Hydrogenovibrio crunogenus: one gene and its partner. The protein of the gene in region 1 interacts with the protein of each later gene in a pairwise test. Links are inferred from orthologs where the notes say so. Each region holds a gene or a part of one and is shown on either strand. Other genes may lie near its edges.

What was found.
Region 2: the proteins of dnaQ (region 1) and dnaE interact in binary tests that used the Escherichia coli proteins (3 or more experiments, as listed by UniProt). The link is inferred for Hydrogenovibrio crunogenus from one-to-one orthologs.

Annotation. Positions count from the first base shown.
Region 1 is NZ_CP032096.1:1,026,280-1,029,590, reverse strand. What follows is about bases 25-3,011. They hold dnaQ (DNA polymerase III subunit epsilon), read left to right. Parts: upstream 25-1,163; coding sequence 1,164-1,859; downstream 1,860-3,011. Other genes in these bases: GHNINEIG_RS04915 (class I SAM-dependent methyltransferase), read right to left, coding at 2,946-3,011; rnhA (ribonuclease HI), read right to left, coding at 2,504-2,941; GHNINEIG_RS04925 (pyrophosphohydrolase domain-containing protein), read left to right, coding at 1,918-2,499; GHNINEIG_RS04935 (FKBP-type peptidyl-prolyl cis-trans isomerase), read right to left, coding at 645-1,070; GHNINEIG_RS04940 (MBL fold metallo-hydrolase), read left to right, coding at 25-568. Also shown: more of GHNINEIG_RS04940, read left to right, coding at 1-24; more of GHNINEIG_RS04915, read right to left, coding at 3,012-3,311. UniProt on the Escherichia coli protein: DNA polymerase III is a complex, multichain enzyme responsible for most of the replicative synthesis in bacteria. The epsilon subunit contain the editing function and is a proofreading 3'-5' exonuclease.
Region 2 is NZ_CP032096.1:1,214,115-1,218,479, forward strand. Bases 166-4,206 are described here. They hold dnaE (DNA polymerase III subunit alpha), read left to right. Parts: upstream 166-529; coding sequence 530-4,006; downstream 4,007-4,206. Other genes in these bases: aat (leucyl/phenylalanyl-tRNA--protein transferase), read right to left, coding at 166-374; acs (acetate--CoA ligase), read left to right, coding at 4,198-4,206. In the rest of the region: more of aat, read right to left, coding at 1-165; more of acs, read left to right, coding at 4,207-4,365. UniProt on the Escherichia coli protein: DNA polymerase III is a complex, multichain enzyme responsible for most of the replicative synthesis in bacteria. This DNA polymerase also exhibits 3' to 5' exonuclease activity. The alpha chain is the DNA polymerase catalytic subunit.

The DNA of each region.
Region 1 (3,311 bases):
GCACATTAAAGAACTGGGATTAAACGTTAAATACCTTTTAGAAACGCATATCCATGCCGACCACATTACTGGTGCGGGCCCGCTTAGAAAACGCATGGGCGGACAACTGGTGGTGCATAAAAACTCTGGCTCTGAATGTGCTGACATCCTCGCTGTGGATGGCGATGTTTTTAAACTGGGTGACCAGGAAATCCATGTACTACATACTCCAGGACACACCAATAACGATATCACTTACCAAATTGAAGGTGCCGTTTTTACTGGTGATACGCTCATGGTCAGAGACTGTGGTCGAACAGACTTCCAACTGGGTGACAATAAAGCCATGTATCATTCATTGACGGAAATCTTATTCAAGTTGCCAGAAGACACCATGGTGTTTCCGGCGCACGATTATAAAGGCTTCAGCCAGTCGACTATCGGCGAGGAAAAGCAATTCAACCATCGTGCAGGTAGCAACAAATCTTATGAAGATTTCTCAACCATCATGGACAACCTGAATCTTCCTAACCCGAAACGAATTGATATTGCCGTACCAGGCAACATGAAGTGCGGAGATTTAGACTAAGCATTCCTGAACGGATTGAGTTAATACAAAAAAGGCCCCGAATTCGGGGCCTTTTTTATGCAAGACACAATCGACTTTAAGCGACTTCAACCACCTCAACACGGTATTCCAGTGTTTGGTTAGCTAAAGGGTGGTTTCCATCCAAGAATACTTTGTCTTCTTCGATTTCAACAATACGGAACTGAATCATATTCCCTTCAGGGTCTTCGGTTTCAACCACTTCGCCAACTTTTAATTCAACAGAATCATCAAAATTTTCAGGCGAGGCAAACACCACTAAATCTTCACGCGTCACACCATACGCTTTTTCAGGCTCAATGGTCACTTTTGCTTCAAACCCTGGTTCTTCTCCTTCTAGAAAAGTTTCAAGCCCTTCAACGATTTCGCCTTCGCCATGAACATAATGGACTGGCTCGCCCCCAAAGGTACTGTCTAAAAGATCGCCTTTATCATTTTTGAGTTCATAGTGAAAAGTGACTTCACTACCTTTTTTAATTCTCATACTCATCACTCTCAAATTACATTAAAATACAAATATTGAATAGGGGTATTCTACCCGAAAAAAACCATCAAGATTAAAGAGAAAGACCCAAGCATGCGCCAAATATTGCTAGATACGGAAACAACCGGTTTTGACCCGAAAAACGGCGATAAAATTATTGAAATCGGAGCGGTTGAGCTCATCAAACGCAAACTGACACATAACAACTATCATCAATACATCCAGCCTGAAAGAGATGTGCCGATCGACGCCATTGAGGTACACGGAATCACCAATGAATTTCTGGAAGGAAAACCGGTTTTTGCAGAAGTGGTTGATGAATTTATGGAGTATGTTGCCGGTGCGGAGTTGATTATCCATAACGCCCCTTTTGATGTTGGCTTCATCAATCATGAACTGTCACAACTCTCCCACAACAAGTGGGGAAAAATCGAAGACCATTGCACCATTACCGACAGTTTAAAAATGGCGCGTAAGGCGTATCCCGGACAACGTAACTCGTTGGATGCACTCTGCAAACGCTTTTTAATCGACAATTCAAACCGAACGCTTCACGGCGCCCTACTCGATTCGGAAATCCTAGCGGATGTCTATCTTGCGATGACGGGCGGACAAACGGCTTTGGTTCTGGCGGATGAAGAAGGCAGTTCAAGTGATGCCTCTCGAGTAAATTTAAACACGCAACGTGCACCACTCAAAGTCCTGAAGGCGTCAGCCGAAGAACTGGCAGCTCATAACGGAAAGTTACAGCAAATCAGCGAAAAGTGCGGCAATACGATCACTTGGTAATAAGATCATATTTTGACCAGGCCTGGCTAATTTTCAATAAAACAACAAGATGACAACCATGACACTAAGACAGCAACTATTTACCTCAGACGATGCAAGAAAAATCTTTTTAGAACCGACCGCTTCCTGGCAAAACGTTGCCGGAAATACCGCTTCACACCAGCATGGCATTAATCATTTATTTTTTTATGATGAAGAAGCCAAGGAATTTTTAGACGCTTATGATGAACAGGATCAAACCGAACAGCTGGATGCGCTGGGTGATATGCTATTTGTGGCATGGGGAATCACACATCATCTAGATCTTCCTGAACCGATGGCGGCTTCGCAAATGTCGATTCTATATGTGCTGGAAAAAATGCAGTTGGCGAACCCTTTTGCAACGTCGCAAGCCGTTTTTGAAGAAGTGGTGCGCTCTAACTTTTCTAAGTTTTGTCAAAATCAGGCCGAAGCCGATGCAACCGTCAAACATTATGACGACCAGCTTGGGGTGAAAGTCGTCTATGATCAAGTCGAAGATTTTTTTGTCATTCGATCCGACCAAGATCAAATCGGCTCCGACGGTAAGCAATACCGCAAAGACAAAATTTTAAAGTCCATTCATTTCTCAGAGCCGGATTTTTCTCATCTTGTCTTATAACAAACTAGCCGGTTAATTCATCCATCGCTTGATTGGCCAATTCATCGACACGTTCATTTTCATCGTGTCCTGAATGACCTTTTACCCAGGCCCAACTCACATCATGAGGCTGTAAAGCCTCATCCAGAGCCTGCCACAAGTCTTTGTTTTTAACTGGCTTTTTGGCAGCCGTTTTCCAGTTATTTTTTTTCCAGTTCGTCATCCATTGGGTGATACCATTTTTGACATATTGAGAATCGGTTGTCAGCGTCACCTTACAGGGTCTTTTCAGGGCTTTAAGACCTTCAATTGCCGCCGTGAGCTCCATCCGGTTATTGGTCGTATCCATTTCTGCGCCCTTCAACTCTTTTTCAACGCCTGCAAACCTTAGTAAAGCCCCCCAACCTCCAGGCCCCGGATTTCCTCGGCAACCACCATCTGTAAACAGTTCAACTTCTTGCATGAATTTATGAATCCTTTTCTACTCTATTATGATGTGTTTGATGACTTCGGTTTGAAACGACTGAGCGCCCTTTATTCACCGCCAGCCAGTTTGAAATACGCCAATTCAGTCCGACAGGCGTGGGAGAAGACACCCGTTTTTTTGCTAAAATACAGTAAGTATTACCAAAATTGAGCCCCATTTTTTCTAACAAGCGCTCAAACGCTTCCACCCATTTCCAACGTTTTTCTGACGAATCGGATTTCATTAGACAACTCGGTGACGTATAAGACACCATTTCAATGTCATACCCCAATACACTCAACCAATCAATGATTCGATGCGCGCGAACCAAGTTGGCTTTTTTGAAATACCGGCGATGTTCTCCGAA
Region 2 (4,365 bases), 190 kb from region 1 along the record:
AACATGTCCTCAGAAATCCAGGTACCATCCTGGTCGTGGCGCTCAATGGTGGCGCATTGGCGCATAACGTTTTCAAACTGTTGATCAAGTGTGATTGTGAATTTTTGCTTTCTGATGGTTTTGATTAAGCTGCGCCTGACTTTGAGGGAATCTATGAACAACACAGACCTTGGGTTTGGCGTCCACCAAAGTATTGGGTCATCTTCATTAAACCATGGAAAAATACCTTTATGGTAAGCATTGAGTAACCATTCTGGTGTTAAATCGCCTCCTACAGCGAGGAGGCCATCCGGTTCTGTCATGGCAAGATGGGTTGGCGGGAAAACAACAGGCTTGCTATCAAGCCAAAAAGGTTGATGAATCGGTTCAGACATTGAAATTATCTTATTTTTTTAACTCAAATTATCATAGAATATGCAGCTATTATAAAGCAATGTATTGAGGAAGCTTTGATGAACTCCAAAATTTGATTTTGGAAAGCACTTGAAGTTTTTAACTTGCGCTCTAAAAAACGGCCTTTTTACTTTTTATGTCTCAATTTGTACATCTTCATGTCCATTCAGAATATTCGGTAGTCGATTCGACTATTCGAGTGAAGTCCGCTATCTCTCTTGCCCAAAAAAGTCAGCAACCCGCGTTGGCATTAACCGACCAGATGAATATGTTTGCTTTGGTTAAATTTTATACGGCCGCGATGGATGCGGGTATTAAGCCGATTATAGGCTCTGATTTATTGATTGAGGCTGAGGACGGGAACGTTTTTACAGTTGTTTGTTTGTGCCAAAACGACCAAGGTTACCTGAACCTGTCCCATCTGATTTCAATGGCTTATCTCAAGAACCAAAAAGTGGTTCAAAACGATATGAAGGCATTAATCAAACAAGAATGGTTGGCTGAATTCAACGAAGGCCTGATTATTTTATCAGGCGGTAAGGATGGTGATGTGGGTCAAGCCATTTTGGCTGAAAAGCCAAATTTAGCTGCTAAAAGAGTCAGTTGGTGGGCTTCTTATTTCCCGGACCGTTTTTATTTGGAGTTGATTCGTACTGGGCGAAATAAGGAAGAACTTTATATTGCTGGTGCGGTGGATGTTGCTCAACGATATGAGTTACCGGTGGTGGCTACCAATGATATCCGTTTTGAACAGGCGGAAGACTTTGATGCTCATGAAGTACGAGTATGTATTCATGATGGCTATATTTTGGATGATCCGAATCGTCCAAAACGATATTCAGAAGAGCAGTATTATCGTAGTTCGGAAGAAATGGTTGAGTTATTTGAAGATATTCCAGAAGCCATCGAGAACACGGTAGAGATTGCTAAGCGTTGTAATGTCTCTCTGACACTGGGCACTTATTTTCTACCGGATTTCCCTGTGCCAGAAGGGTTGACGCTGGATGAGTACTTTATTTTAGAATCTCAAAAAGGCTTGGATGAGCGTTTGAACTTTTTGTTTGGTGATTTGCCATCTGACGCATTCACTGAAAAACGCAAAGCTTATGATGACCGACTTAAATTTGAGTTGGATATTATCACGCAAATGGGGTTCCCTGGTTATTTCTTTATCGTTGCCGACTTTATCCAATGGGGGAAAAACCACCAGGTTCCGGTGGGTCCGGGGCGTGGGTCCGGGGCTGGGTCATTAGTGGCTTATGCATTAAAGATTACCGATTTGGATCCGCTGGAATATGACTTACTCTTCGAACGTTTCTTGAATCCGGAAAGGGTTTCCATGCCCGATTTTGATGTTGATTTCTGTATGGAGCGTCGTGATGAGGTCATTGATTACGTCGCTCGTGAATATGGTCAGGATCATGTATCTCAGATTGTCACGTTTGGAACCATGGCGGCTAAGGCGGTCGTCAGAGATGTTGGCCGTGTACTTGGGAATGGTTATGGCATGGTGGACAGTATTGCCAAACTGATTCCAAACGATTTAGGGATCAAACTTCAAGGTGCACTGGATCAAGAAGAGCAGCTACAAGAACGCTATGATAATGAAGAAGATGTTCGTCTTTTGATCGATTTGGCTTTGAAGCTGGAAGGCACGGTTCGTAATACTGGGAAGCATGCCGGAGGGGTGGTGATTGGCCCTAAACCTTTAGACCATTTCTGTCCGGTGTTGTGCGAACCTGATGGCAGCAGTGTGGTTACTCAGCTTGATAAAAATGATGTTGAAACGGCAGGCCTGGTCAAATTTGACTTCCTCGGGTTGAGAACTCTGACTATTATTGATTGGGCACTACACTTTATCAATGAAGGGAAGCAACAAGGGGAGGAAGGCTTTGTTGAAATTGAACGGATTCCATTGGATGATGCGGAAACGTTTGATTTAATTAAAACTGGTAAAACGACAGGGGTCTTCCAGTTAGAATCTTCCGGAATGCAAAACCTGATTGTTCGTTTACGTCCGGATTGCTTTGAAGACATTATCGCTTTGGTGGCACTATTCCGTCCTGGTCCGCTTGAATCGGGCATGGTGGATAACTTTATTGCGCGTAAGCATGGTAAAGAAAAAGTGTCTTATCCAGATGCACAATATCAACATGATTCTTTAAAAACCATCCTAGAACCCACTTATGGAGTTATCTTGTACCAAGAGCAAGTCATGCAGATTGCTCAGGTCCTAGCCGGCTATACGCTGGGTGGTGCCGATATGCTTCGTCGAGCCATGGGGAAGAAAAAACCTGAAGAAATGGCGAAGCAGCGCTCTATTTTTAAAGAAGGAGCGATCAAAAATAACGTCGATGGCGACCTGGCCATGAAAATTTTTGACTTGGTAGAAAAGTTCGCTGGATATGGGTTCAACAAATCTCACTCGGCTGCTTATGCGTTGGTTTCTTATCAATCTGCCTGGTTGAAAACGCATTATCCTGCTGAGTTTATGGCGGCGCAGATTTCCTCTGATATGGATAACACCGATAAAGTGGTTCATATGGTCAATGAGTGTTATGCCATGGGGATTGAAGTGGCGCAACCTAGCATTAATGAAGGCGAAATTCACTTTAAAGCCATTCGCGGGCAAAAAGCGGTCCGTTATGGATTGGGCGCCATAAAAGGTGTCGGGGAATCGGCTTTAGAAGGCATTGTTGCTGAGCGTAAACAAAATGGCCCTTATCAGGATTTATTTGATTTTTGTTTACGTGTGACACGAAAAGTGAATAAGCGCGTGATTGAAGCGTTGATTTCTGCCGGAGCGATGGATTGTATTCATGATAATCGCCAGGCAATGCTAGACAGTGTCGGTATGGCATTGCAAAAAGCTGAGCAAAAACAAAAAGATGAAGAAGCTGGTCAAACGGATTTGTTTGGTGATGTCACTTCTTTTGAGGCCGAAAACGAGTCGAAGTTGGTGGATGTTCCTGAAATGCCTGAAAAGCTCCGTTTGAAAGGCGAAAAGGATGTGTTGGGGCTTTATATGACCGGCCACCCAATTGAAATTTATCGGGAAGAACTGGATAAGATGGTTGAGCAGAAACTGTCTGCACTGCGGCCCGAAAAGTGGAATAAAAAATGGGCAGCGGGTCTGATTGTGGAAGCACGCAATAAAGTCACTAGAAACGGGAGTCGAATGGGCTTTCTTGCGATAGATGACCAAACAGCACGTTTGGACGTGGTGTTAAGACCGGCTGTGTTTGAGGCTTGTCGTGACATTTTAATTCCAGATACCGTTATTCTGGTTTATGGTGAGGTAGCGGAAGATACCTTTAATGGCGGTATTAAGCTGGATGCCGAGCAAGTTGTGACATTAGCAGAATCCAGAGCAGAAAAAGCCAGAGCGATAAAACTTTTCGCAGACGACTCTTTGGCTGTCAATCGAATTCAAGAATTATCAACCGTGCTGACGCATTACTCTTCGGAAGAAGGGTTGCCACTTGTGATTGATTATCAAAATGGTGACGCACGCGCGCAAATGATTACGGAAGACGGGGTGACTTTCTTTCCTGATGATGAGCTGTTAGAGGTTTTGAGAGGAAATGGATGGCGTCCTGAGGTGGTTATTTAACCACTGACCCCTTTAAAATCATGGATGATTTTATATAAGCAATACAGGCTATTTTGTCTTAACGGTTTGTTATAAAGTTTTTTTATTCCTAATGCAGGTGTATAACCTATAGAATATAGAAAACTCGACGAACGGTTCTGGTAAGAGCGTTTAATTTTACTGAGAAAACAATTGTCAAATAGGAGACATGAATGTCTAACAACATTGAATCGGTCTTGCAAGAAGACCGAGTGTTCAAACCTACCGAAGCCTTTAAGAAACAGGCGAATATTACTGAAGAAAAATATCAGCAATTGAAGAAAAAGGCCTCTGAAGACTATGAGGGTTTTTGGTCTGATCTGGCCAAAGAAAAACTGAGT